2 linked regions of the Pueribacillus theae genome follow. The protein of the gene in region 1 binds, or shares a complex with, the protein of each later gene. Links are inferred from orthologs where the notes say so. Each region holds a gene or a part of one and is shown on either strand. Other genes may lie near its edges.

Region 1 (4,392 bases):
GTTTTTCTCTCACTCATGCTTTGCTCAACTGAACTGCCAAGCGCTTTGTTTAAATGTTCTTTTTTTGATCCACCGGAAACCGCGATAAAGGTATCCCTGTCCGAAATTAAAACGGTATGCCCTGAATGCTCTGACAATGATTCTGAGTATTCCTTCGCAAAATCTCCAAGTTCACTAATGGGTGAATATTTTTTCAAAATGACTTCCCCATCACGGTCAACAAATATTTCCAAAGGATCCCCTTCGCGGATTCTTAGTGTTCGACGGATTTCTTTTGGAATGACCACTCTGCCTAAATCATCGATACGTCGTACAATCCCTGTTGCTTTCATTTCTCAGATGCCTCACTTTCTCTGTTGTAAGAAGCTGGAATAGTCACGTAAAATGGTGCCAAACAAGCAAAATTCACCATTTCCTTTCCTTTATTATCCGTCGTAACGCCTGTCTTATTCACAAAAAAGAAAACACTGTGCAATTTTTTGCTTGAGATCTTATTTCAACTCGTCTGCGGTTGTTTAATCGCTGTTTTAAAGTTTTCTAAAAGTGTTAAAAGCAACCTGATGATTTCTTTATCGCTCTCGCCTTTTGTACGCAAAATGACTTTTACTTTTTTCCCTGCTGTACCAAGATGGATTCTTCGATCGATACTGCTTACGATGCCAAATAATTTTGAAGCATCAATCAGTTCGCCCGATTCCTCGGAAAACAAAATGACAAATTCCCCTTTTGACTCTTTAATTGATTCGATCCTCAGTTCTTTTGCACGGATTTTCATACGGGACATATCAAATAAATAGGCGACTTCATCCGGATAATCTCCAAATCGATCAATCATTTCATCTTGCAGGTCATCCACATCCTGTTCGTCCGACAACGCGCGGAACCGTTTGTACATATCAATTTTCTGCCGCTCATCACGAATATAACTCGAAGGAATGTAAGCGTCCATTTTCAGCTCAATTTCCACTGGCTGCGGTTTATCTGACGGCTTCTCGCCTTTCCGTTCTTCAATGGCTTCCTTGAGCATTTGTGAGTACAAATCAAAGCCCACAGAATCTATAAAACCATGCTGTTCCGCACCAAGCAAGTTACCAGCTCCACGAATGGATAAATCACGCATCGCAATTTTAAAACCTGAACCAAGCTCTGTAAATTCTTTAATCGCTTGCAGCCTTTTTTCCGCGACCTCTGTCAACACTTTATCCCGCTGGTAGGTGAAATAGGCATACGCCACACGATTGGAACGCCCAACACGCCCACGAAGCTGATAAAGCTGGGATAATCCCATCTTGTCAGCATCATAGACGATTAACGTATTCACATTCGGGATATCGACACCTGTTTCGATAATCGTCGTACTTACGAGTACATCATAATTCCCGTCAAGAAAATCAAGCATCACATTTTCAAGCTCACCCTCCGTCATCTGGCCATGTGCATGGGCGACGCGTGCCTCAGGGATGAGCATTTTGATTTGCTCTGCCATCCTTTCGATACTTTCTACACGATTATATAGAAAATACACTTGTCCTTCTCTTGCCATTTCCCGTTCAATCGCTTCACGAATCAGCGCCGCGTTGTATTCGACGACATACGTTTGGACAGGGAACCTGTTTTCCGGAGGCGTCTCAATGACTGATAAATCCCTTACGCCAAGCATCGACATGTGAAGCGTTCTAGGGATTGGAGTAGCGGTAAGTGTGAGTACGTCAATGTTTGCTTTCATTTTTTTGATTTTTTCTTTATGCTTTACCCCAAATCTTTGCTCTTCATCAACGACAAGCAAGCCTAAATCGTGAAAAACAACATCTTTTGATAGAATACGGTGAGTGCCGACGACGACGTCGATCGTGCCGTTTTTTAATCCTTTGAGCGTTTCATTTTGCTGTTTTTTCGTCCGAAACCGGCTAAGAACAGCAATATTAATGGGATGGTCGCTAAAACGCTCTCTCATTGTTTCATAGTGCTGCTGAGCTAGAATGGTTGTTGGCACAAGAAATGCCACTTGCTTGCCGCTCATAATTGCCTTAAAAATCGCTCTTAGGGCGACTTCGGTTTTTCCATAGCCTACATCCCCGCATAAAAGGCGATCCATTGGCCGCTCCATTTCCATATCTTTCTTTATTTCTTCAATTGCCCTTAGCTGATCCTCTGTTTCTTGATAAGGGAAAGACGCTTCAAATTCTCTCTGCTCCTCCCCGTCCTTATCAAACATAAACCCTTTACTAGCTTCACGCTCCGCGTACAGCTTAATCAATTCATCCGCAATATCTTCGACAGATGATTGGACGCGCTTCTTAACCCTCTTCCAATCGTTTCCTCCAAGCGAATAAATTTTTGGGACCTTCGCTTCAGAACCGACGTATTTTTGAACTTGATCGATTTGCTCAACAGGGACATAGAGCGTGTCGTTTCCTGCATATTTGATATTGAGATAATCTTTATGAATGCCGTTAATATCGAGCGTCTCAATCCCCAAGTATTTGCCAATCCCGTGATTGACATGAACGATATAGTCACCGACTTTAAGTTCAGAATAGCTTTTGATCCGTTCGGCGTTCGACATTTTTTGGGATCGTCGCTGTTTTCGGGTTCTTTTGCTAAAAATCTCTTCTTCTGTCACAACAGCAAGGCGTTGAAGCGGCAATTCAAAACCGCTTGATAGAGCGGATGTTAAAATTTGGATTGTTCCGCTTGCTAGCGGCCTCGTTCCATCAGATAGATGGGCTTCAATGCCGTAATCGTCCAAAATTCTTTCAAGCCGCTTTGCCCGCTCTTCGTTGGCGGCCAAAAAAGCAATTGAAAAGTTCCCTTTTTTCCACCTTTCAATTTCCGTCTTTAAGACGTTCATTTGCCCATGGAATTGCTGCATCGCCTTGCTGTTAGCATTGACAACATTTTGTGGGTTCGTATGTGGAATATGGCGCAAAAAGAGGGTGAAATGTATTTTGCTGTTTGCTTGATTCTGAAAAAGCGATTCAAACGAGAAAGACATCGCAAGATCAGCTACGGTTTCCCCTTGCTCAAGAACGGAAGTATGCCATTCTGCTTCTTCCTTATCCAGTTGTTGGGACATTTCTTGAATGCGGCTCGTTTCGTCAAAAACGATCATGCCATCTTCAGGCAAATAATCTAATAAACTTGCAGGTTGTTTATATAAGATAGAGATGTATTTATAGATTCCTTGAAAGGTTTCTTTATTCTCAAGTCTTTCGATCTCGTAACGAACATGCTCTGCAATGGCTTCTTTGACGCTTTTGTTTTTCACTTTTTTCAATGTTTTTTCCAGCGCTTTCGCAAGCTGTTCTTTTCCGTAATCAAAATCTTCGGGAAACAGCGGCATCTCAGAAGCAGGGCAAATTGTAATCGTGTCAATTTTTGATTGTGAGCGCTGCGTCTCTACATCAAAAAAGCGGATGGAATCAATTTCTGTATCAAAAAGCTCAATTCGAACAGGTTGTTCCTCTGTCAAAGGATAAATATCAATGATTCCTCCGCGCATGCTAAATTCCCCCGGTGTTGAAATCATCGGGGTTCGTGAATATCCACTTGCAATTAGCAAACTTAACGTTTCCTCAATTTGAAGCTCATCGCCGACTTTAAATGTCATTGTCGCCTTTTTCCATACAGACTTCGGTGTAATCATCCTTTTCACGCCTGCAATGGACGATACAACAATTCCCCGGGGGTTCTTTCCCCATTCCAACAATACTTGAAGGCGTTGGGCTCTTAGTTCAGGACTTGCAATTGCAATTTCAGATGAAATTAAATCATTCACTGGATATAAAAAAACATTTTGGCTGCCGACTATTTCTACTAAATCATCGTAAATCTTTTGCGCTTGATATAAATTATGAGTCAAAACGAGCTGTGGGCGCTTTGCTTGTTCAAAAAACGAGGCGATAAAAAGTGCCCGTGCAGAGCCTGTAAGCCCAGCGATTAACTGTTCTTGCAAACCGGCTTCGACACCGTTGATGACTGAACCCATCTCACTTCCACTCTGAAAATAGTGTCGCAATGCCAACATGAGTTATTTTTCCCCCTTCTCAGTACGAAAATGCCTATCTATTTATTCCAGTGCAACCGTCCGTAAGACCCCCACTTCAAGATTTAGAGATTTCGAAGAAGTCTAATTGGGGGATAACGGACGCTAACACCCCGGTAAGTCTCGCTTTATTGTATAAATGAATCAAGCTGGTGAAAGATTGGGTTTCGGTCCAGCGCTTCTTGACAATTTTCGCAAATGGTTTTTACCTTTACATCACCATTTTGTTCATAGGTGATCATTTCTAATCGTTCTTCATTTGTTAAAACTTGAAAGCCTAAGCTTCTTTCCTCCACTTCAATGGCATCAATTCTACCAACCTCTTGCTGGCAATGGCGGCATTCATA
Region 2 (3,762 bases), on another replicon or contig:
TTACTTCACAATCAACCTGGACAAAGTCTTCGTCCCAAGGCGAGAATTCGACAGAACCATTTTTAACGTCAACTTCGATTCTGTTCACTTCTTCTGGGTGATCTTGAAAAATATGGTTCACTGTTTCATACGTTCCGAAATTAAAATCGAAATCAACGTCTTTTAACTTTTGGATGAAGCTTTCAATATACTGGGAAATTTTCAATCCGCCTGACGCTTGCTTGTACGACTGTTTTCGGTTTTCCCATCCCTTCCAATCAACAAACTCAGAAGGCGGAGCTTCAGATGGCTTGCTTTTTTCCTCAACCTTCTGTTCAGCAGCCGGCTCGTTCAAAACTTTTAAAAGCCGTTCCGCTTCTTCAGCCGTAATTTTCCCATCGTGGAGCATCTGTAATATCATCTTTCGTTCATCGCCCATGTAGTTCACACCTTTCTATTAAAATCTAGATATGGATTTTTAGTTTTTCTTCTGTCCGTTTCCTGTAACGTTTTAAAATCGGGCTGAGATATTTTCCAGTGTACGACTTCTCAACTTCTGCAACTTGCTCCGGTGTACCTGTCGCTACAATTTGTCCGCCTTTATCTCCCCCTTCAGGCCCCAAATCAATCAAATAATCAGCCGTCTTGATGACGTCAAGATTATGTTCAATGATGAGTACGGTATCCCCGTTTTCTACAAGCCTCTGAAGCACGTTGAGCAAGCGGGAAATATCATCGACGTGAAGCCCTGTCGTCGGCTCATCTAGAATGTATAATGTTTTGCCATTTGACCGGCGGTGCAGCTGGCTTGCAAGCTTGACGCGCTGCGCCTCTCCGCCAGACAGTGTGGTTGCTGATTGTCCAAGTGTAATGTAGCCTAGACCGACATCATAAAGCGTCTGAAGCTTTCGGTTAATTTTAGGGATGTTTGTGAAGAATTCCAACGCTTCCTCCACCGTCATACCAAGCACATCGGCAATATTCTTCCCCTTGTAAAGAACTTCAAGCGTTTCGCGGTTGTAACGCTTTCCGTGGCAAACTTCACATGGGACATATACATCCGGAAGAAAATGCATTTCAATTTTAATAATACCATCTCCGCGGCACGCTTCACAGCGTCCACCCTTCACATTGAAGCTAAACCGGCCTTTTTTATAGCCTCTTACTTTCGCTTCATTCGTCTGGGCAAACACATCGCGAATATCATCAAAAACCCCTGTATACGTCGCTGGGTTTGAACGCGGTGTCCTTCCGATTGGCGATTGGTCGATATCGATCACTTTCTCAAGCTCTTCCAGGCCTTTTATATCTTTATGCGCCCCTGCCTTCACTTTTGCCCGATTTAATTGCTGCGCCAGTTTTTTATACAAAATTTCATTGACAAGTGTACTTTTTCCTGAACCTGAGACACCTGTCACACATGTAAAAACACCAAGTGGAATTTTTACGTTCACATTCTTTAAATTATTTTCTGCAGCTCCAACAATTTCAAGGAACCGTTTCGTTCCATTGCGCCGCTCCAATGGAACAGGAATAAATTTAGTCCCTGACAAATATTGGCCTGTAAGGGAATTTGCGTCATTCATAATCTCTTCAGGCGTCCCAGCGGCAATCACCTCACCGCCATGCGCTCCCGCACCGGGACCGATATCAATAATATAATCAGCGGCCATCATTGTGTCTTCATCGTGTTCAACAACGATGAGCGTATTGCCGAGGTTCCGCATTTCTTCAAGTGTCGCAATCAACCGGTCGTTATCGCGTTGATGCAAACCAATGGACGGTTCATCCAAAATGTAAAGAACCCCCATTAAGCGGGAGCCGACCTGGGTGGCAAGCCGAATCCGCTGGGCCTCTCCACCCGACAACGTTCCCGCCGAGCGGCTCAATGTTAAATAATCAAGGCCAACATTGTTCAAAAAGCCGAGCCGATCGGAAATTTCACGAAGAATAAGGCGGGCAATTGCGATTTCTTTTTCAGTCAGCACCAGCTGGTTAAAGAAATCAAGCGCATCATTGACTGATAGGTTTGTGGCTTCACCGATATGCCGATCGTTTATTTTTACAGCGAGCGCTTCTTTCTTTAGGCGATAGCCTTTACATGTTGGGCATGGCTTTTGCGCCATATAACCTTCCATTTGATCCCGTACAAAGTCAGAGCTTGTTTCTTTGAAACGGCGTGCGATATTACCAATGACACCTTCAAAAGGAATGCGGTTTTCCCTTACAACGCCAAATTCGTTTTCATACCGAAAATAAATGCGCTCTCCACCGCTTCCATACAATACCTTGTCCATCGCTTCGTCTGGAAGATCTTTCACCGGCACATCCATATCAATGCCATAATGGTTGCAAACACTCTTCAAAAGCTGAGGGTAAAACTGCGAGCTTGTCGGCTCCCATGCCGCAATCGCATGTTCATTTAACGAAAGATCCCAGTTTGGAATGACGAGATCAACATCCACCTCAAGCTTCAGTCCCAACCCGTCACAAGTTGGACAAGCGCCAAAAGGACTGTTAAAGCTAAACAGTCTCGGTTCAAGCTCGCCAATTGTGAAGCCGCAATAAGGACAAGCATGGTGTTGGCTGAAAAGCAGTTCTTCATCACCGATCACATCAACAATCACGCGGCCATCCGCCAGGCCAAGGGCCACTTCAAGTGAATCGGCCAGCCTTGCCTGAACGCCATCTTTTACGATAATTCGATCAATGACAACTTCAATCGTATGCTTTTTATTTTTTTCAAGGTTGATGTCGTCCGTAATTTCACGCATTTCCCCGTCGACACGCAGCCGGACAAACCCTTGCTTTTTAATATTCTCAAGGATTTTGGCATGCTCGCCTTTCCGTCCTGAAACAATTGGTGAGAGGATTTGCATCTTTGTTCTCTCCGGATACTCCATAATCCGATCAACCATCTGTTCAATCGTTTGGGAACTGATTTCAATCCCATGCTTCGGACAAATTGGCCGGCCGATTCGTGCATACAGCAACCGTAAATAATCGTAGATTTCTGTCACTGTTCCGACAGTCGATCGCGGGTTTCGGCTCGTCGTCTTTTGGTCAATTGAAATCGCGGGAGACAGCCCTTCAATCGCATCCACATCAGGCTTATCCATTTGCCCAAGGAATTGCCTCGCATAGGCTGAGAGCGACTCGACATAGCGCCTCTGCCCTTCTGCATAAATCGTGTCAAATGCGAGGGAAGACTTCCCCGATCCTGATAAACCTGTCAGGACAATAAGCTTATCTCTCGGTATGTCGATATCAATATTTTTCAAATTGTGGACGCGGGCACCTTTTACGACAATCTTGTCTACTGCCATCGTTTCCATCCTTCCTGTTCCAACATGTTCATAAACTTAAATAAAATTTTTATGCAAAAAGGAGGACAAAAAGAGCTCAATTCACATCCTGTGAACCTCCGGACTTTTTGAACTACCTCTCATGTTTAATTAACGTTCTGCCTTCAACTCAAGAACAAGATCGCGCAATTCTGCGGCTCGTTCAAAATTAAGCTCTCTTGCTGCCTGCTTCATTTCCTTTTCTAAGTTTTGAATTGTTTTCTCACGTTCTTTTTTCGACATGTTCGATAATGCTTTCGAAGCACTGTATGTTTCAGATTCTTCCGCAGCCGCGGTTGCACGGATGATATCGCGGACTTCTTTTTGAATGGTCATCGGTGTAATGCCATGCTTTTTGTTAAACGCTTCTTGAATCTCCCGGCGCCTTTTCGTTTCAGAAATCGCGTAATTCATTGACTTTGTGATTTTATCAGCATAC

Evidence for each region.
Region 2: the proteins of mfd (region 1) and uvrA are in contact, whole or in part, in a crystal structure (PDB 4DFC), measured with the Escherichia coli proteins. The link is inferred for Pueribacillus theae from one-to-one orthologs.

What each region holds. Positions count from the first base shown.
Region 1 is NZ_QCZG01000012.1:53,782-58,173, reverse strand. The notes cover bases 297-4,368. They hold mfd (transcription-repair coupling factor), read right to left. Parts: upstream 4,028-4,368; coding sequence 497-4,027; downstream 297-496. Other genes in these bases: DCC39_RS07725 (anti-sigma-F factor Fin family protein), read right to left, coding at 4,174-4,368; spoVT (stage V sporulation protein T), read right to left, coding at 297-332. In the rest of the region: more of spoVT, read right to left, coding at 1-296; more of DCC39_RS07725, read right to left, coding at 4,369-4,392. UniProt on the Escherichia coli protein: Couples transcription and DNA repair by recognizing RNA polymerase (RNAP) stalled at DNA lesions. Mediates ATP-dependent release of RNAP and its truncated transcript from the DNA, and recruitment of nucleotide excision repair machinery to the damaged site.
Region 2 is NZ_QCZG01000007.1:57,737-61,498, forward strand. What follows is about bases 244-3,685. They hold uvrA (excinuclease ABC subunit UvrA), read right to left. Parts: upstream 3,306-3,685; coding sequence 444-3,305; downstream 244-443. Other genes in these bases: DCC39_RS05125 (DUF4097 family beta strand repeat-containing protein), read right to left, coding at 244-418; uvrB (excinuclease ABC subunit UvrB), read right to left, coding at 3,435-3,685. Also shown: more of DCC39_RS05125, read right to left, coding at 1-243; more of uvrB, read right to left, coding at 3,686-3,762. UniProt on the Escherichia coli protein: The UvrABC repair system catalyzes the recognition and processing of DNA lesions. UvrA is an ATPase and a DNA-binding protein. A damage recognition complex composed of 2 UvrA and 2 UvrB subunits scans DNA for abnormalities.